Regions from separate parts of the Dyella sp. CR10 genome, predicted to be linked through region 1. Evidence: predicted binding sites of a transcription regulator. Region 1 holds the regulator's gene; the other holds the start of a gene.
The links. The regulator FliA, encoded in region 1, starts transcription of late flagellar genes. The targets are predictions, from matches to a motif close to TAAAGTTTNNCNNNCNNNGGCCGATAA.

Region 1 (9,846 bases):
TTCTGCATCACCGCCATCAGGCCCATCACTGCGCCGATGATGCCCATGGTCGGCGAATAGATGCCGGCCTGCTCGAACACTTTCGCGCCGGCGAGATCGGCGTGCTCACGCGTGTCCTGCTCCACTTCCAGCACGCCGCGGATCTGCTCCGGCTCGCTGCCGTCGACCAGCAGCTGCAGGCCCTTGCGCACGAACGGATCCTGTTCGGATTCGATCTGCGGCTCCAGGCCCAGCAGGCCCTGGCGGCGCGAGATCTCGCTCCAGCCGATCACGCGGCTGATCAGATCGTTGGGCTGGTGCCGCGGCGGCTTGTAGATCATCGGCAGCATGCCCAGCGCGTGCTTGAGCACCTTGCCCTGGGTCTGCACCAGAAGCGCGGCGATGGTGCCGACGAACACGATCACGAAGGCGGCCGGGTTCCACAGGGCCTCGACGCTCGAACCCTTGAGGATGGTGCCGACGATCACGACCACGAAGGCCAGGATCGTTCCAATGAGACTAACCAGATCCATGTCAGACCACTGCCTCTGCAGAAGATGAAAGCGCCGCCGACATGCCCGCGGGCTGCCACGGACCGCCTGCGCCAGCCAGCCCCGCCAGGTCCAGCACCAGGGCGAGGCGTCCGTCGCCGGTGATGGTGGCGCCGGCCACGCCGGGCACACCGGCGAACAACGGACCCAGCGGCTTGACCATCACGTCCTCGCGGCCGAGCACCGCGTGCACCAGGCAACCCAGGCGCTGATGGCCGATATGCAGCACCACCACGTGACGACCCGCATCGATGCCGGTCCGGGACCAGCCGGCGAGGTCGCCCAGCGGCAATGCGCGGTCGCGATGCGCCGCGACCAGGCTGCCATCGAGCAGGCGGTCCTGGCCGGGCGCGAGTTCGAAGACTTCGTCCACATTGCTCAGCGGCATCGCGAACAGGCGCTCGCCCACGCGCACCATCAGCACGCGCACGATCGCCAGGGTCAGCGGCACGGTCAGTTCCAGCTCGCTGCCCTGCCCCAGCTTCGAGCGCACCTGCAAGGTGCCGCCCAGCTCGGCCACGCGCGTCTTCACCACGTCCATGCCAACGCCGCGGCCGGAGATGTCGGAGACCTGCGCGGCGGTGCTGAAGCCGGGGCGGAAAATCAGTTCCAGGCATTCGGTCTCGGACAGGCGCGCCGCCTGCGCCTGATCGATCACGCCCTTCTCCACCGCCTTGCGGCGCAGGACATCGGGATCCATGCCGCGGCCATCGTCGGCCACCACGATCACGATGCGCTCGCCGCGCTGGCTCGCGGCCAGGCGCACGCGGCCCTTACGCGGCTTGCCGGCGGCTTCACGCAGGTCCGGCGTTTCCAGACCATGGTCGACGGCATTGCGCAACAGGTGAATCAACGGATCGGCCAGGGCCTCGACCAGGCTGCGATCCAGGTCGGTGTCCTCGCCTTCCAGCACCAGCTCGATCTCCTTGCCCAACTGACGGGCGAGATCGCGCACGATGCGCGGATAGCGCTGGAACAGGCGCCCGATCGGCTGCATGCGCATGCCGAGCACGGCGCCCTGCAGTTCGTCGGCGACGCGATCGAGTTCACCGGCGGCAACGCTCAAGGGTTCGTCGCCGCTGCTCGCGGCGAGGCTCAGCAAGCGGTTGCGCACCAGCACCAGCTCGCCGGCGCGATTGACCAGCGCGTCGAGACGGCCGGTATCCACGCGCACGGTGGCTTCCGGCGGCGGCGCGGCCTTGGCCGCGACCTTCGGCGGAACCGGCGCGACAGGCGCCGCGGCGACGCCGGGCGCGCCTCCCTTGCCGTGCAGACTGTCGAGCAAGGCTTCGAATTCGCTGTCGTCGATCGCGCCAGATGCCTTGGTCATCGCTTCATCGGCACCGGGCGCCTTGCCCCTGCCGTGCAAGTCATCGAGCAGCTTTTCGAACTCCGCGTCGTCGATCGTGCCGGACGAGGATTCCACTACCGGCGCACCGGGCGCGCCGCCCTTGCCGTAGAGGTTGTCGAGCAAGGCTTCGAATTCGCTGTCGTCGATGCTTGCGCTGTCTTCCGCCACCGGTGCGGGCGCCGGTGCGGGTGCAGGCACGGGCGCCGGTGCGCGCGCGGCCGCCGGCGGCTGCAGCCGCCGCAGCAACGCGGCCGGTGCCTGCGGCATGTCGGCGGACGCGGCCAGCGCGGCCATCATGTCGTTAAGCAGGTCGAGCGCTTCCAGCAGCGCATCCATCTGCACCGAATCCAGCACGAAGCGGCTCGCGCGCGCTTCGTTGAGCAGATCCTCGGCGTGATGGCACAGCTGCACCATCGGCTCGACGCCGAGGAAACCCGCGCCGCCCTTCACCGTATGGAAGGCGCGGAACACGGCATTGAGCAGGTCGGCATCGCGCGGCGCGGCCTCCAGCGCCACGAGCTGTTCGCCCAGGCGCTGCACCAGTTCCCCGGCCTCGACCAGGAAATCGTCGCGCAGCTCGCTGTCCAGGGAGGGATCCATCAGGCCCCCGCGCTCAGAAACCGAATTCGCTGAGCAGGCGATCGGCCTCGTCCTGGCTGGACACCTTGGCCGCGGCCACCGGTGCCTCGCCGCCGGCCAGTGCGCCGGTCAGACGCACCAGCTCCAGCAACGACGACTCCACGCTGCCGATGAAGGTGGCGACCTTCTTGATGCGCTGGCCGGACAGATCCTGCCAGGACTGCGCCATCACCATGTCCGACAGACCCTCACGGCACTGCGCGGCGAAGTCGCGCGCCTGCACGGCGAACGCGGACACTGGCGGCGCACCGGCATCGGCGCCGAGCAAGGCACTGGCGTCGGCTTCCAGCGCGGTGGCCTTCGGCCGCATGCGCTCGGCGAAATCGATGCTGCGATGCGCGGCCTTGGCGCTCATCTCCAGCACGTCGTGCAGGTTCTGGCGCGCATCGGCCACGCTGTCGGGCACGCCTTCCTGCGCCAGCTCGCCGCCGAGGCGGCGCACGGCTTCGTGCAGGTCGCGGGCCAGCAGGCCCAGCGCGCGGAACAGGTGCTGCTCGCGCTGGCGCACCATCGCGTCCAGCGCCATTTCGAAGGTGGCGCCGTCGGGGCTGGCCAGCAGTTCCTGCACTTCCTGCGGCAGCGCCGCGCTCATCGGGGTGACCATCACAGCGCTCATGCGCCTGCTCCTTGCGCGGCAAGCCGCTCGAAGATCTTGTCCAGCTTTTCCTTCAGCGTGGCCGCGGTGAAAGGCTTGACGATGTAACCGTTCACGCCGGCCTGGGCGGCGGCGATGATCTGGTCGCGATTGTTTTCGGCGGTGACCATCAGCACCGGCAACGCCTTGAGCGCGGCCTCGGCACGGATCGCGCGCAGCAGGTCGATGCCGGTCATGTTGGGCATGTTCCAGTCGGTCACGACCATGTCGAACGATTGCTGCTTGAGCATCGCCATGGCGTTCACGCCGTCGTCGGCCTCCTGGATCAGCGCATTGGTGAAGCCCAGCTCCACCAGCAGGTTGCGGACGATGCGCCGCATGGTGGAGAAGTCATCCACCACGAGGATTTTCATGTTCTTGTCCAACGTTGGCTCCAGGGGTCCTTGTGGGGTTTGTGTGGGTGGAAGAACCGGAAGCGGGATGCTCAGCGCGACGCGGCGGCGGCTGGCTTCGCGCTGCCGCGCCGGCCTCCCGCCCCCTTGGCGCCCTCGCCTTCGCGCCACCCGGTCATGCGCGCCCGCAAGCGGATCAGCGCCTGTCCGTGGATCTGGCACACGCGCGACTCGGTCACGCCGAGCACTGCGCCGATCTCCTTCAAGTTCAGTTCCTGCTCGTAATACAGCGACATCACCAGCTGCTCGCGTTCCGGCAGGCCGCCGATCGCCTCGACCAGGGCTTCGCGCATGCCTTCCTGCTCGAAGCGGTCCTGCGGGCCCAGTCCTTCCTGGTCGGCCACGTCCAGCGCGGCGCCCTCTTCGTCGTCCTCCGGCGCGGACAGACTGAGCAGGCGCGCGCTCGCGGCGTCGGCCAGGATCTGGTGGTACTCCTGCGCGCTGATGCCCAGGCGCCGGATCACCTCGGCATCGGCGGCATCGGCGCCCGTTTCGTTTTCGATCTGGCGCACCACCTCGGTGACCTCGCGCAACTTGCGATGCACCGAGCGCGGCGTCCAATCGGTCTTGCGCAACTCGTCCAGCATCGCCCCGCGGATACGGATCCCCGCATAGGTCTCGAAACTGGCCATACGGTCGGTGGCGTAATTGCGCGCCGCTTCCAGCAGGCCGATCATCCCGGCCTGCACCAGGTCATCGACGTCCACGCTCGGCGGGAGGCGGCCCATCAGGTGATAGGCGATGCGCCGCACCAGCGGAGCGTGCCGGCGCACCATCTCTTCTGTGCTCTCGCGTTGCAGTTGCAGGTATTCGGAAGCCACGCTCATCTCACCACCCCGTCGATGCCGATGCGGCCCGCCCGCCGAAGAAGGCGATACGGTCACGACTTGTCCGCTGGGGTTCCCCCCATGTATCGACCGCACCGGCCATTTGCTTGAATCCCCGCGCGGCGCGGCTGGCCGGCCACAGATCCACCACCGCGCCCTGGCGGCGGATGGCCTGGCGCAGGTGCTCGTCGTAGGGCACCGAGCCGAGAAAATCGAGCGCCACATCCAGGAAGCGATCGCACACGCGCGCCAGCTTCTCGTAGAGCTGCCGGGCCTCGCCGGCATGGCGCACCATGTTGGCCACCACGTGGAAGCGCCGTACGCGGAAGTCGCGGCTGAGCACCTTGGTCAACGCATAGGCGTCGGTGAGCGAAGCCGGCTCGTCGCAGACCACCAGCACTACATCGTCGGCGGCCGCGGCGAACATCACCACGTTGTCGGACACGCCCGCGGCGGTATCGACCACCAGGAACTCCGGCGGATCGGGCAGCTCGTCGAAAGCGCGAATCACCGCGGCGTACTCGCGGGTGTCCAGCTGCGCCAGGCGGCGTGCGCCGGAACCGGCGGGAATCACCTTGAGCCCGTGCGGTGCCGGCAGCATCAGTTCGCTCAACGTGCAGCTGCCGTCGAGCAGGTGACCGATGTGCCGCGCGGGCTGCAGGCCGAGCAGCACGTCCAGGTTGGCCAGCCCCATGTCGGCATCGAGCAAGGCCACGTCGCGCCCGGCCATCGCCAGCGACATGCCCAGATTCACCGCCACGGTGGACTTGCCCACGCCGCCCTTGCCGCCGGCCACCGCGATCGCGCGGCAGCGTCGCGGAGCAGGTTCGCGCGTCTGGTCCTTCGCCGCGCCGGGCGCGGATTCAGCGTCGCCCGCGCCCGGGTTGAGCGCGGCGAACAGGTTCGTCAGGCCCCATGCCTGATTCATCGCCAAAGTACTCATCATGCATTCGCCACGGCGAGGCCGAAGCGTTCGGCCATATAGCTCTCGTCCACCGCGCCGCCACTCTTGAGCACCTGCGCGGCCCGGCATACCAGCACGCGCGCGTCCGCGGCGGTGATGTCCTCGGGCACACGCTGGCCGTCGGTGGTGTAGTCCAGCGGGAGGCGATGGCGGATCAGCGCGGATAGCGCGCCGCCAAGGCTGGGCGCCTCGTCCAGCTTGGTGAGGATGCAGGCCTGCGGGCCTTGCGGCAGGAACGCGCGCAACATTTCGTCCAGGGCCTGCGCCTGCGCGTTGGCGGCCAGCACCAGGCAGGTGCGCAGCTCGCCGGCGGCACGCAGGAGATCCATCTGCTCTTGCAGGCGCGGATCGCTGCCCGCTACGCCGGCGGTATCGACCAGCACCAGGCGGCGGCCACGCAGGACATCCAGCACTTCGCGCAGGCTTTCGGCATCGTGCGCCGAGAACACGCGGGTGCCGAGCAGGCGGCCGTAATGCTCCAGCTGCGCGGCGGCGCCGATGCGGTAGTTGTCGGTGCATACCAGTGCGACCTGCGACGCCCCATGGCGCAGCACGGCGCGCGCGGCGAGCTTGGCGATGGTGGTGGTCTTGCCCACGCCGGTCGGCCCGACCAGCGCTACCACGCCGCCGCTGCCCGCCACGTCATGACCCGTGATCGCGAGACTGCGGCTCAGCACGCCCAGCGGCAGATAGCGCGCCTGATCGGGGCTGAGCTGGTCGGGCAGTTCATCGGCGAGCCGGCGAGCCACATCGGGTTCGATCCCCAGGCGCGCCATGTCGCGCAACACGCGGCCGCGCAGCGGATGGCGTCGCTGCAAGTCGTTCCATGCGAGCGAGGCCATCTGCGCTTCGAGCATTTCGCGCAGGCTGCCCAGCTCGGCGCGCATGCGCGCGGTATCCAGCGCGGCCTGCTCCATCATCGGATGCAGCGGCGGCGGCTCCGTGGGCGCAGCCGGCGCAGCGGGCATCGTCGCCACGGCTTCGACCGCGGCCGGTGCGCGCCTGGACGGCAGCGGCGGCGGCGGTGCCGGCGCTTCGCTGCGCGCCACACGCACTTCGGTCGGCAGCGGCTCGCCCGAGCGTGCCGCTTCGCGTACCAGCGACTCGTCGTAATCGACGGCCGCGATGATCTCCACGCCCTCGTCCAGGCGGCGGGTGGAGAGGATCACCGCGTCCGGACCCTGCTCCTCGCGCACTTCGCGCATGGCCTGGCGCATGTCCGCGGCTACGAAACGCTTGATCTTCATCGGTCGGTTCAACCCCTGTCGCGGCGCGCCGGATTACCGGCCAAGCGCCTGCACCAAACGCACCCGACGGTTGTCGGGCACCTCGTTGTAGGCCAGTACGTGCAGGTTCTGTGCCACGTGGCGCGTGAAGCGCGCGAGCCACGGACGCAGCTGCGGCGCGACCAGCAACACGGCCGGTTCGCCACCCATTTCCTGGCGGCGCGCCGCGTCGGCGACGCCGCTCTGCAGGCGGTCGGCCAGGCCCGGTTCCACCGCGGCGCCCGCCACGCCGCCGTTTCCGAGCGAGGCGAGCAGGATCTGCTCCAGCTCCGGCGCCAGCGTGATGACCGGAATCTCGGTGCCAAGGCCCGCGATCTCCTGCACGATCTGCCGGCCCAGCGCGACGCGCACGGCGGCGGTGAGCGCGCCGGGATCCTGACTCTGGCCCGCGTGCTCCGCCAAGGATTCGACGATGGAACGCATGTTGCGGATCGGCACGCGCTCGGCCAGCAGGTTCTGCAGCACCTTCACCACCACGCCCAGCGACATGCGCTTGGGCACCAGGTCTTCCACCAGCTTCGGCGCGACGGCGGCCAGGCGATCGAGCAGCTGCTGCACGTCCTGGTGACTGAGCAGTTCGTGCGCGTGGCCCTGCAGGATATGCGACAGATGCGTGGCCACCACGGTGGCCGGATCGACTACGGTGTAGCCCAGCGCCTGTGCGTTGTCGCGCTGGCCGGATTCGATCCACACCGCTTCCAGGCCGAACGCCGGATCTTGCGTGGCGATGCCCTGCAGCGGCCCGTGCACGCGGCCGGGATTGATCGCCAGCAGGCGCTCGTTGTGCACCTCGGCTTCGCCCATCGGCACGCCCATCAAGGTGATGCGATAGGTATTGGGGCCAAGATCGAGGTTGTCGCGGATGTGCACCGGCGGCACCAGGAAGCCCAGCTCCTGCGACAGCTTGCGGCGCACCGACTTGATCCGCCCCATCAGCTCGCCGCCCTGGTTCTTGTCCACCAGCGGGATCAGTCGATAACCCACCTCGAGGCCAACCGGATCGACGCCGGCGACATCTTCCCAACCCAGCTCCAGGCGTTCGGCCGGCGCCGCCGCGGGCGCGGCTTCCACGGCGGCCTCTTCGGCCAGTCGCTCGCGCGTCTCGCGTTCGCGCTTGAGCATCAGCCAGGCCGCGCCACCGCAGATCGCGCCCAGCAGCAGGAAGGCGATGTTCGGCATGCCCGGCACCAGGCCCATCACGCCCAGCACCACGCCCGCCACGGCCAGCGCGCGCGGCTGGCCGAACACCTGGCCGAGCACCTGCTTGCCCATGTCCTGCGCGCGCGATACGCGGGTGACGATCACCGCGGTGGAGATCGACAGCATCAACGCCGGCACCTGCGCCACCAGGCCGTCGCCGATGGTCAGCAGCGTGTAGGTCTTGGCCGCCTCGCCGGCCGAGAGGCCATGCTGCATCACGCCGACGAAGAAACCGCCGACGATATTGATGATCAGGATCAGAATGCCGGCCGTGGCGTCGCCGCGCACGAATTTGGAAGCGCCGTCCATCGAGCCGTAGAAGTCCGCTTCCTCGCGCACTTCCTGGCGGCGCTCGCGCGCCTGTTCCTGGGTGAGCAGGCCGGCGTTGAGGTCGGCGTCGATCGCCATCTGCTTGCCGGGCATCGCATCCAGGGTGAAGCGCGCGGTCACCTCGGACACGCGCGTGGCGCCCTTGGTCACCACCACGAAGTTGATGATGGTGAGGATGGCGAACACCACCAGGCCCACTGCGAAATTGCCGCCGATCACGAACTCGCCGAATGCCTCGATCACCTTGCCTGCCGCACCGGGACCGTTGTGACCGTGCAGCAGCACCACGCGGGTCGAGGCGATGTTCAGCGCCAGGCGCAGCAGCGTGGCCATCAGCACGACGGTGGGAAACGCGGCGAATTCCAGCGGCCGCAGCACGTAGACCACCGCCAGCAGGATCACCAGCGACAGCGCGATGTTGAAGCTGAAGAGGATATCCAGCAAGAACGGCGGCAGCGGCAACATCACCATTGCCAGCGCAGCCAGCATGACAATGGGCGCGCCGGCGCCGCGGCGGCTTATCTGCTTGAAGGTTTCGAACGCGCTCGCGCTTGCGGCAGCCATCTAGCGGGTGTCCTGTACAGAATCAGCGATAGGGGCCAAGCAGGTCCGGATCGACCTGTGGCGAAGGTGGCGCGGGCGGTACGTCGCCGTGCGCGACGGCCTGGCGCAGCTGGAATACGTAAGCCAGCACCTGCGCCACGGCGACGTACAACGAGGCGGGGATCTCCCGGCCGAGTTCGGTGGTGGCATACAAGGCGCGCGCTAGCGGCGGCGCTTCCACCATGGGAATACGGTGGCCGGCGGCGACCTGGCGGATCTGCATGGCGATCACGTCCACGCCCTTGGCGATCACGCGCGGCGCGCGCATGCGGTCTTCGTCGTACTTCAGCGCCACCGCGAAGTGCGTGGGGTTGGTCACCACCACGTCAGCCTTGGGCAGCTCCTGCATCATGCGGCGGCGGGCGAGCTGGTGCTGCACCTGGCGGATACGGCCCTTGAGCTCGGGATTGCCGTCGCTTTCTTTGGCTTCGTCGCGCAGTTCCTGCTTGGTCATGCGCAAGCGACGGCCGTAGTCGAAGCGCTGGTAGGCCGCATCGATGCCGCCGATCAGCAACAGCATCGTGCCGAACAGCAGCGCCGCGCGGCCCAGCTGGGACAGCGACTGCGCGATACCGGCCACGACGGTGCCTCGCCCGCTCGCCTGCATCGCCTCCTGCGCATGCCACAGAAACCAGGCCAGCGCCGCGCCGATGAAGAGCAGCTTGAGCAGCGACTTGGCCAGCTCGACCAGCCCGCGCAGCGAGACCAGGCGGCCCAGCCCGGCGATCGGGTCGAGCCGCTCGAACTTTGGCTGCAGCACCTGCGCGCTGAAGCTCAGGCCGCCCAGCAGGATCGGTGCGGCGAACGTCGCCAGCAAGGTCGCCACGGCCACCGGCATCAGCAGGGCCATCGCCTCGCGCAGCGCGGCGCCCAGCACGCGCCCGGGCAGCTCGCCGGAGAACAGCGCCTCGCGCCCGTAGCCGAAACCCAGTTCGTAGATACGACGCGCATGCGCGAACGCGCGCTCGCTGCCGCTCATCAGCGCGGCGACGCCGGCCAGCACCACCAGGGCACCGGACAGATCGCGCGAACGCGGAACGTCGCCCTTCTCGCGCGCCTCGCGCAGGCG
Region 2 (9,846 bases), 640 kb from region 1:
GCATCCGGTCATACATGCCTGGGCTTCGCGTGGATCTGGGGACGCATGTGGCCGCTGCCGACGCTGGGCGGCAACAACGGATTCGCCGCCGGCGCGAACGACCGGGGCGAAGTTACCGGCTGGGCCGAAAACACCGTGCGCGATCCCACCTGCGACACTGCGGGTAGCGGCCAGGTGCTGCAGTTCCGGCCAGTGGTGTGGGGACCTGCGCCAGGCCAGCTGCGCGAACTGCCGCTGCCTGACGGAGACAGCTCGGGCGCAGCGACGGCCTCGAATGATCAAGGGCAGGTCGTGGGCATCGCTGGCACCTGCGATCAGGCGGTGGGGCGCTATAGCGCGCGCCATGCGGTGCTGTGGGATCACGGCGTCGTGCGCGATCTGGGCAATCTTGGCGGCGTCGCGTGGCATACGCCGATGGCGATCAACCGGCGCGGACATGTGGTCGGCTTCTCCAACGTGTCGGCTGCCGACGGCGGCAAGCTGCACGAGCACGCTTTCCTGTGGACGTCCGCTACCGGCATGCGCGACCTGGGCACGCTCTATCCCGACGACGTGCACAGCCAGGCCTTGGGCATCAATGCGCGCGACCAGGTGGTGGGTGTTTCATGCACCGCGCATTTCGCCAGCTGCCATGCCTTTCTGTGGGAGGACGGGCGGATGAGCGATCTGGCGCTGCGCGTGACCGGCGGCGACGAGCTTACGCTGGTGCAGGCGTTGGACATCAACGATGCCGGCGTCATCAGCGGGCAAGGTGTCGATCCGGTCGCCGGCACCGTGGACGCATTCATGGCCGTGCCGGCGGGCGCCATGCCGGTATCTGCCGTGCGCCATGCCGTGGCCGACCGTCCCTTGCCGGAGGCCATGCGTTCGGCATGGTTGCGGCGCTGGCGCGTGGCGAGCGCCATGGACGTGCCTTGAACGAAAAGGCCGTCCGCATTCGCCCACATCCGCTTTGCCGTCCCCGCATAAAAAAGCCGCCGGCTATGTACCGGCGGCAGTCGGGGAGATCCGAGATCCCTCGGCGCCGTTCCAGGCACCGGGGCTCGGTGTTGTGTAATGCCTTGGGTCAGAAGTCGTAGCGCGCGGTGATGCGGAAGTAGCGCGGGTCGGACACGTTCAGTTCGCGCAGGTACAGCGGGTTGGGCGTGTTGCGCGCGCCGGTTTCGTAGCGATAGTTGTAGGCCGTGGCCACCTGGCGGTTGAGCACGTTGATGATGTCCAGCTGCAGCGTGAAATCCTTCAGCCACTTCGGCTGGTAGGCCACGTTGAGGTTCAGCTGATAGGTCCAAGGGGCGGTGCCGTGCGAGCCGCGGGGCGAGAACGCATAGTCCGACGCGGCGGGGACATACGCGATGGGCTTGCCCTTCGAATCCTTGGCTCCCGGCACCGTGCCCGAGCCGGACAGGCCGCAGAACCAGTAGGCGGAGCTGCCGTAGAGACCTGCATCCGCCGTCGGATAGTGGCTGGTGCAGTTCTTCGGACGACCCGACGCTGCGATCAGCGTTGCGCCGAAACGCCACTCCTCGGTGGCCTGGAAGTAGCCGAACGCCTTCAACTGGTGCTTGCGGTTGTTCGGCAACAGGCCGTTGGAGCCGACCATGAGCTGCGGCAGGTCCCAGTCCTGGGTGGTGGACACATCGGCCTGGCCGCCGTTGCCGGTATCCAGGTCGGAGGCCAGCTGGCCCTCGGTGTTGCCGTAGTTGCGCGAGAACGTGTAGTCGATGCGGCCGTACCACTTGTCCGCGAACGGATGCTCCAGGAACAGGTCGAGGGCGTAGTACTTGCGCTTGAGCTTGGGCAGGCCCAGCTGCTCGGTCGTGTAGGTCACTTCCTTGAAGCTGCCGTCCGCTTGTTCCTGCAGGAAGGTGTTCGTCGTGCCTGGGTTGAACAGGAAGCACGAGCCGCCCAGCGCCTGGGCGCAGGTGTCGTCGATCGCGCTGCGCAGCTTGCGGTAGGTCAGCTTGGCGCCCCAGTTGAAGGTCGGACTGATCTGCTGCTCCAGGCCGGCGATGTACTCGTCCTGGTAATGGGACTTCAGGCCCTTCGCCGCCACGGTCCGCGGATCCGGTGCCGTGCCGCACTCCAGGTTGGTGGAGACGGCATTGGTATTGCCGCAGGCGTGGCCCTGGCTGCGGTCTACCGCGATAGGGGTCAGGCCGGTGGGCGCGCCGGTCTTCGGATCGACGCCGGTATAGGTGAAGTACTCGTTGGTGATCAGCGAGCCGGAAGCGCCGCGCACCGCGACGTTGTTCGGCATCGCCAGGTGATAGCGGCCGGCGTTGGCGTAAAGCTTCAGCGAGGAATCGCCGAACACGTCCCAGGCGGCGCCGATGCGCGGAGCTAGCTGGTGGCGCTGGCGCGCGTACGGCTTGCCGTCGCCGTTGTAGTTGGTGAACTGTTCGTTGCGCAGGCCGACCGACAGCAGCCAGCGGTCGGTGATCTGCCAGCGGTCCTCGATGAACTGGGCCTGCTGCTCGGTCTTCACCTTGGCGTTCTGCGTGCTGTAGGCGCGCGAGACGAAATAGCCCTTGGTGCCCAGGCCGCCGCCCGAGGCCGGCGTGCCGGTGCCGAGGGCATCGATAGCGATGTTCGGGTCTTTCTGCCAGCCGTAGACCCAGGCGTAGCCGCCGGGATAGGACTGGCCGGTGAGCGACTCGGCGGTCTGGTCGTCGATACCCGCGCGCAGGTCGTGATCGCCGAGACGGTACTCGACGTCCAGGCGCCAGCCATGGGTCTTGTCGTTGGCGCCCGGAATCAGCAGCGAGGACACCGCACCCTGCTGGCAGGCGCCGTAGGTCAGGCCAGGTGCCTGCACCGGCGCAGAGGAAGAGATGTATGGGCAGTTCGGGTCATAGCCGAACGGCTGCTGCAGATGCTCGAGGTTCTGCTTGCCGACCAGCGCCGACACGGTCAGGTCGTCGGTGATGTAGCTGGTGTACTTGGCGATGTAGAGCCGACTGCTGTCCTTCTGGTGTACGCCACCGTTTTTGACGTCGCCGTGCGAGAGGTCGTTGTAATTGAAGGCGTAGCGGCTGGAATCGTAGACGATATTGTCCTGGACGCCGGTCAGCTCGAGGATGTTGCTGTCGGTGATGTTCCAGTCGACCTTCGCCGTCCAGCGCGGCAGCTTGTAGGTATAGTCGTTCCAGCCGGTCTTGGCGACAGGGGCCGACGAGTTGGAGAACGACGCGACGGCGTTGCCGCTCTGCTTGGTCATCTCGCCGTCGACGTAGAAGAACAGCTTGTCCTTGATCAGCGGGCCGCTGACGTAGGCACCATAGGTGTTGTACGAGTACTGGTTCTTGTTGCGGTACCAGTAGAGCGTGCCATCCGTGCGTTTGGTCGGATCGGGATTGCCGGCCGTGTAGAAGCCCGTATTGGGGAAGTAGTTGTTGCGCGGATTGGCTCGCAACGCTTCCGGACGCAGGATGGCGTACACGCCGCCCTTCCACTGGTTGGAGCCGCGCTTGGTCACGATATTGATCACGCCGCCAGTGGAGCGGCCGAACTCGGCGCCGTAGCCACCGGTGAGCACCTGCTCCTGGTCGATCGCGTCGAACGGCAGAGTGGTCGCGCCCAGCGAGGTGAGCGGATTGGTCACGGCGTAGCCGTTGATGTAGTACGCGTTCTCCGACGAAGCCGCGCCGCCGAAGCTCGGGATGTTGCCGAAGCCGGTGGTGCTGTAGCTGGAGTTCTCGACCACGCCCGGAGCGAGCAGGGCCGCGGCGCCGACGCTGCGGCCGATCGGCAGCTTGGCCAGCTGCTCGGAGGTGAGCACGGTGCGCGTGTCGACGGAGGATACGTCGATCGCCGGCAGCGCGGCGGCCACCACCGAGACGCCCTCGAGGTTCTTCGCATCGCCGGACGCGGCAGCGGCGCCGAAGGACACTTCGGCGCCGCTGGCGATCGCCACCACGATGTTGTCGCGCGTGCTGACGGCGCTGCCGTTGTTCTGCAGCGTCACCTTGTACTTGCCCACCGGCAGGGTGGAGAAGCGGTAGCGGCCGCTGTCGTCCACGGTAGCGGTGCGGGTGAAGCCGGTCTCGGTGTTTTCGACGAGCACGGTGGTGCCCTGCTTGGCCGCGACTTGGCCGAAGATCGAACCGGTGGTGTTGGACTGTGCGAACGCGCCGGTGCTGGCAAATGCCAGACCCATGGCGAGCGCGAGTGCGGAATAGCGCAGTGGACGCGACGCCGAAGCGATGGTGATGGTCATTACAACAAGCTCCCCCAGGAGAATTGGACAAAGCGAAGGACGCGGCCCGCAGGCAGGCGCGTAGTCGTCGGAAGTGCTCCCTGGCGCACGGTGGAATGAACAGGCCGCAAGAACCTGCCCCGGTCCCTCCCCAGGGACCAGAGATGTGCGCCGGTGGCGTTTTTCCCCCAGGCCGGATGACGTCCGGCCTGTAACGCTTCTAACCAAAGGGTTACGGAAGCGTCAACACGTACGTCGCAAAAAAACGTAGGAATTTTTTACGTCGCTTTCACATCAATATCTTACGTTTCGACGGGGACTCGCGATCGCAGATGAGTGGTTCGATGAAACTTACGCCTGGCTTGCCAAAAACTTGCGCCAATGTGACGGCTGGCGATTTGGACGTCCAAACGCAACGGGCCGGGGCTTGTGGCCCCGGCCCGCATGCATGCCGCCGGTCCTGTCAGAGCAGCGGGATCAGCAGCAACGCCACGATGTTGATGATCTTGATCAGCGGATTCACCGCGGGGCCGGCGGTGTCCTTATAGGGATCGCCCACGGTGTCGCCGGTCACGGCGGCCTTGTGCGCATCCGAGCCCTTGCCGCCGTGATGGCCGTCCTCGATGTATTTCTTGGCGTTGTCCCAGGCGCCGCCGCCGGTGGTCATGGAGATGGCCACGAACAGACCGGTGACGATGGTGCCGATCAGTACGCCGCCCAGCGCCTGCGCACCGGCCTCGGCACCGCCCAGCCACTTGAAGCCGAACACCACGAGCACCGGCACCAGCACCGGCAGCAGCGAGGGCACCAGCATTTCCTTGATCGCCGAGCGGGTCAGCATGTCCACCGCACGCGAGTAGTCGGGCTTGGTGGTGCCTTCCATGATGCCTTTGATCTCGCGGAACTGGCGGCGCACTTCTTCCACCACCGAACCTGCCGCGCGCCCCACGGCTTCCATCGCCATCGCGCCGAACAGATAAGGGATCAGGCCACCGATCAGCAGGCCGATGATCACGTAGTGGTTGGACAGGTCGAAGCGGAAATCGCCCACGCCCAGATGCTGGCTGAGGTTGTGCGTGTAGTCGGCGAACAGCACCAGCGCGGCCAGGCCGGCCGAGCCGATGGCGTAGCCCTTGGTTACCGCCTTGGTGGTATTGCCCACCGCGTCGAGCGGATCGGTCACGCCGCGCACTTCCGGCGGCAGCTCGGCCATCTCGGCGATGCCGCCGGCGTTGTCGGTGATCGGGCCGTAGGCATCCAGCGCCACGACCATGCCGGTCATGCTGAGCATGGCGGTGGCCGCGATGGCGATACCGTACAGTCCGGCCAGCGCGAACGAGCCCCAGATCGCCGCGCACACCGCCAGCACCGGCAACGCGGTGGATTTCATCGACACACCGATGCCCGCGATGATGTTGGTGGCATGGCCGGTGGTCGAGGCCTGCGCCACGTGGCGCACGGGCGCGTACTCGGTGGCGGTGTAGTACTCGGTGATCACCACCATGGCACCGGTGAGGGCCAGGCCGATCAGCGCGCAGCCGTAGAGCTTGCCCACCCCGTAGGCCGATTCGGCCATCAGCTGGCTGGTGATCGGCCAGAACGCGACGGCGGCGAGCACGGCCGAGACCGCCACGCCGGCGTAGAGCGCGTTCATGATCTTGCCGCCCGCACGCGAGCGCACGAAGAAGGTGCCGATCACCGATGCGATGATCGACGCACCGCCCAGCAGCAGCGGGAACAGCACGCCGTTGGAGCCGGTCTGCTCGGCCATCACGCCGCCCAGCAGCATGGTGGCGATCAGGGTCACCGCGTAGGTTTCGAACAAGTCGGCCGCCATGCCCGCGCAGTCGCCCACGTTGTCGCCCACGTTGTCGGCGATCACCGCCGGATTGCGCGGATCGTCCTCGGGAATGCCCGCTTCGACCTTGCCGACCAGGTCGGCGCCCACATCGGCGCCCTTGGTGAAGATGCCGCCGCCCAGGCGCGCGAAGATCGAGATCAGCGAGGAGCCGAAGGCCAGGCCGACCAGCGCATGCAATGCGTGCATGTTCTCATAGCCCATGCCACGCAGCGCCGCGTAGTACGCGGCGACACCCAGCAGGGCCAGGCCGACCACCAGCATGCCGGTGATCGCGCCGCCGCGGAAGGCGACATTGAGTGCGGCGGCGAGCCCGCTGCGCGCGGCCTCGGCGGTGCGCACGTTGGCGCGTACCGAGACGTTCATGCCGATATAACCGGTGGCGCCAGACAGCAACGCGCCGATGGCGAAGCCGATGGCCGTGCCCCAATCCAGCGCCAGGCCGATCACGATGAAGAGCACCACGCCGACGGCGCCGATCGTGGTGTATTGCCGGTTGAGGTAGGCCCGGGCGCCTTGCTGGATCGCCGCGGCGATCTCCTGCATGCGCTCGTTGCCCGGTGATTTGGCCAAGATCCAGCGCACCGAGAGCGCGCCATACAGAACCGCCACGACCGCACATGCAAGCACGATCCACAAGCCATACTGCTGCAGCATCGAAGCCTCCCCATCTCGGTTGTAGTAGCCGCCCATTGCGGGCGGTTCCGGCGAGTATAGGCAGAGGTCGATGGCGTTCATGTTGTGCGACGCAACGGCGCACGAAAAAAGGCGGTGCCCCGTAGACACCGCCTTCACCATGATCCATCCGCCGCTTAGTTCAGCACCATGTCCAGGATGATGCCGGTGCCGATGGCGACGAGCAGGTAGCCGCCGTCGTCGCGCACCCAGTGATAGCCGTACGGCGGCGGACGCAGGCGGTAGTAGCGATAGTCGTTCACCACATACACCGGGCCGTAGTAGCGCTCGCCGCGCGCCCAGCGATGAGGATGAGGACGATAGTGGCCGCCGTAATAGCGGCGATCGTGCCAACCGCGATCCGGACCGCGCCAATGGTCGCGGCGGTCCCAGTCGCGGCGGTCGTGATCGCGACGGCCCCATTCCTGACGACCGCGGTCGCGATCGTAGTGGCCATGGCGGTCGCCGCGATCGTGCCCGCGATCGTGATCGGCCAGCGCGGCGCCGCTGCCGGCCAGGAGGCCCAGCGCGAGGAACAGCTTGCCGAGGAACTGTTTGCCCAGAGTCTTCATTTGCGCTCCTCCGACGAATCGCCGTCGTTGCGAAAGATCGTAAAAAGATGCGTCTGAACGATGAGTCCTATTCGTCACGGGGTCTTTATCCACTGCTCAGCTGTCATGCCTTCGCCATCTGTCTTTTTTCAAACTGAAATATATGATTTAAAAGGATATTTTGACTAAAGCATGTCTCCCTCCGGCCGATGCAGGGGCCAGCTCCCCACTTCCCCGAGTAGGTGTCGCATGCGTTTTCTCCAAGCTCTCGCCCGCCACTGGCGGGTCTTGCCCGCGCTTTCCTTGCGGTTCCGTCTGATCCTCCGTCTCGTCGGCCTGCTGCTGCTCCTGCTGGTGGTGGGCGGCGTCGCCGGGTTGTCCCTTTGGCATGCCGACCAGCGCATGGGTGCACTGGTGGCCGACGCGTTGAGCCCGTTATCCGACGTGGGCCGCATCCAGAACGATTACAGCGACAGCCTCAACGCACTCACGCATGCCGGGCTCACGCGGCTGCCATCCGCACTGGAGGAGGCGCGCACGCAGATCCAGTCCAACCGCGTGGAGATCGGGCGTCGCTGGGAACATCTGCGCGGTAGCGGCCTGGCGCGCGAACAGGCCCAATTGCTGGCCTTGACCGACGCACACCGGAAGGCGGCCGAGCAAGCCGTCGACGACGCGCTCAAGCAGCTGGAGGCCGAGCAGTACGACCTCGCTCAGTTGCAGATCGCTTCCGACGTGCAGCCGGCCTTCGTGCCGCTGCATGCGGATTTCGCCAACCTGTTCGCCAAGGCCGTGCAGGCTGGCGAAGAGGCGGTGGCTGCCGCGCATGCGTCGAGCCGCCGCGTGCAGATCCTTCTGACCGCCGTGCTGATGGGCGGATTGCTCGCGGCGCTGCTGCTGGATGGTCTGCTGATCCGCGCCATCACCCGCCGTCTGCGCCAGGCGGTCTCGGTAACGCAACGCATCGCCGATGGCGCGCTCGGCCATGCGCTACAGGTCGGAGATCACGACGAAATAGGCGCTTTGCTGCGCGCATTGCAGCGCATGGATCTGCGCCTGGCTGACGTAGTGCGCGAGGTGCAGCAGGGCGCGCTCGGTGTCACTCGATCCGCCGATCGGCTGGCCCGCGACAATGACACCTTGCGCAAGCGCACACGGACCCAGGCCGATAGTCTGGAGCGCAGTGCCGCCTCGATGGAGCGCCTCACCGAGGCGGTGCGCCGCAACGCTGACCATGCGGCGCTCGCCGACCGCCTCGCCGCCGCCGCGCGCGAGCAGGCCGAGGCGGGCAGCGGCATCGTGGCCCAGACGCGCCGCTCGGTCGATGCGATCGGCGACGCCCACCGACGCATGAGCGACATCGTGGCAGCAATCGACACGCTGGCTTTCCAGACGAGACTGCTCGCCTTGAACGCGGCGGTGGAAGCGGCCCATGCCGGCGCGCACGGGCGCGGCTTCGCAGTGGTCGCCGACGAAGTGCGCCAGCTGGCCCAGCGCAGCACCGAGGCCGCGCGCGAGATCCGCGGCTTGATCGAAGACAGTCACGCCAGGGTGGAGGCAGGCGCCGTGCTCGCCGCGCATTCCGGCGACGTGTTGATACGCATTGTCGAAGGCGCTTCGCAGGTTTCGCAGGCCGTCGCCGCGATTCGGGCGAGCAGCCGCGAGCAGAGCGAAGGCATCGGCGAGATCGACGCTGCGGTGCGGCATATGGATGAGGGCACGCGGCAGAACGCGCGTCTTGTGGGCGACGTGGCGGACGCGGGCCGCGCGTTGCGTGGTCAGGCCGATGCGCTGACGGCGCTGGTCGGGTTCTTCCGTTCCGCCGACTCGCCGGCCGAAGAGGGTGCAAAAGCGTGATGCGGCTCGCGCGTCCCGACCAAAAGGCGTACAGGCGTGCGCCGGGTGCTATGGCAAGCTCGCCAGCACGATGGGAGGGCCGCAATGAGCGCATGCCAATGGCCGACTGGAATCGGGCTGCTGTTGCTGGCCCTGCCGTGGCTGTTGCACGCGACGCCGCCGCGCGCGGAACGCCTGGAATGGCACGGCAAGGCCTACGCGCTGCTGAGCGAGCCGCTGGAGCAGCGCTACCCGGATCGTCAGGCGCGCCCGCGTTTCATGCCCGCACCACTGCGCGCCGCAGACGACCGCGGCTATGTCGGCAGCTGGCGCCTGGAAGACGATCGTCTCTATCTGGTGGACATCGATACGTGGCTCTGCGCCGACGCGGCCGCGCGCACCGGCGACTGCCGCCGGGCCACGCTGGCCGAACTGTTCGGCGCGACGCAGGGCGGGCAGGTATTCGCGAATTGGTACAGCGGCGAACTGATCCTGCCTGACGGTGCCTTGTTGCCGGGCGACGGAACCGGCTACGGTGCGCCCCACGAGCGGACCATCCGCATCACCCTGAAGGCCGGCAAGGTGACTCGCATTGAGACGATCGACAATGCGCATCCGCGCAAGGCGGAGCGCTGAGCGGTGTTTTGGCGAACCATCGCGGTAATGGGCGTATTGGCCTTGTTGCTCTACGTGGGTTACGCCGCTGCGCTCTACTTCAACCAGCGGGCGAT

Region 2: a site for FliA is predicted at 7,466-7,492, ahead of ACNR9O_RS23200 (methyl-accepting chemotaxis protein). Genes of this name have one in related genera too.

The regions. Positions count from the first base shown of each region.
Region 1 is NZ_CP185986.1:611,059-620,904, reverse strand. It holds gene ACNR9O_RS02740 (flagellar motor protein) at 1-512, opposite strand, end outside; gene ACNR9O_RS02735 (chemotaxis protein CheA) at 514-2,481, opposite strand; gene ACNR9O_RS02730 (protein phosphatase CheZ) at 2,495-3,136, opposite strand; gene cheY (chemotaxis response regulator CheY) at 3,133-3,540, opposite strand; gene ACNR9O_RS02720 (RNA polymerase sigma factor FliA) at 3,600-4,394, opposite strand; gene ACNR9O_RS02715 (MinD/ParA family protein) at 4,396-5,340, opposite strand; gene flhF (flagellar biosynthesis protein FlhF) at 5,337-6,605, opposite strand; gene flhA (flagellar biosynthesis protein FlhA) at 6,639-8,738, opposite strand; gene flhB (flagellar biosynthesis protein FlhB) at 8,761-9,846, opposite strand, start outside.
Region 2 is NZ_CP185986.1:5,182,659-5,192,504, forward strand. It holds gene ACNR9O_RS23180 (hypothetical protein) at 1-918, shown strand, start outside; gene ACNR9O_RS23185 (TonB-dependent receptor) at 1,067-4,216, opposite strand; gene ACNR9O_RS23190 (sodium-translocating pyrophosphatase) at 4,659-6,710, opposite strand; gene ACNR9O_RS23195 (RcnB family protein) at 6,866-7,300, opposite strand; gene ACNR9O_RS23200 (methyl-accepting chemotaxis protein) at 7,529-9,136, shown strand; gene ACNR9O_RS23205 (hypothetical protein) at 9,221-9,751, shown strand; gene ACNR9O_RS23210 (alpha/beta hydrolase) at 9,779-9,846, shown strand, end outside.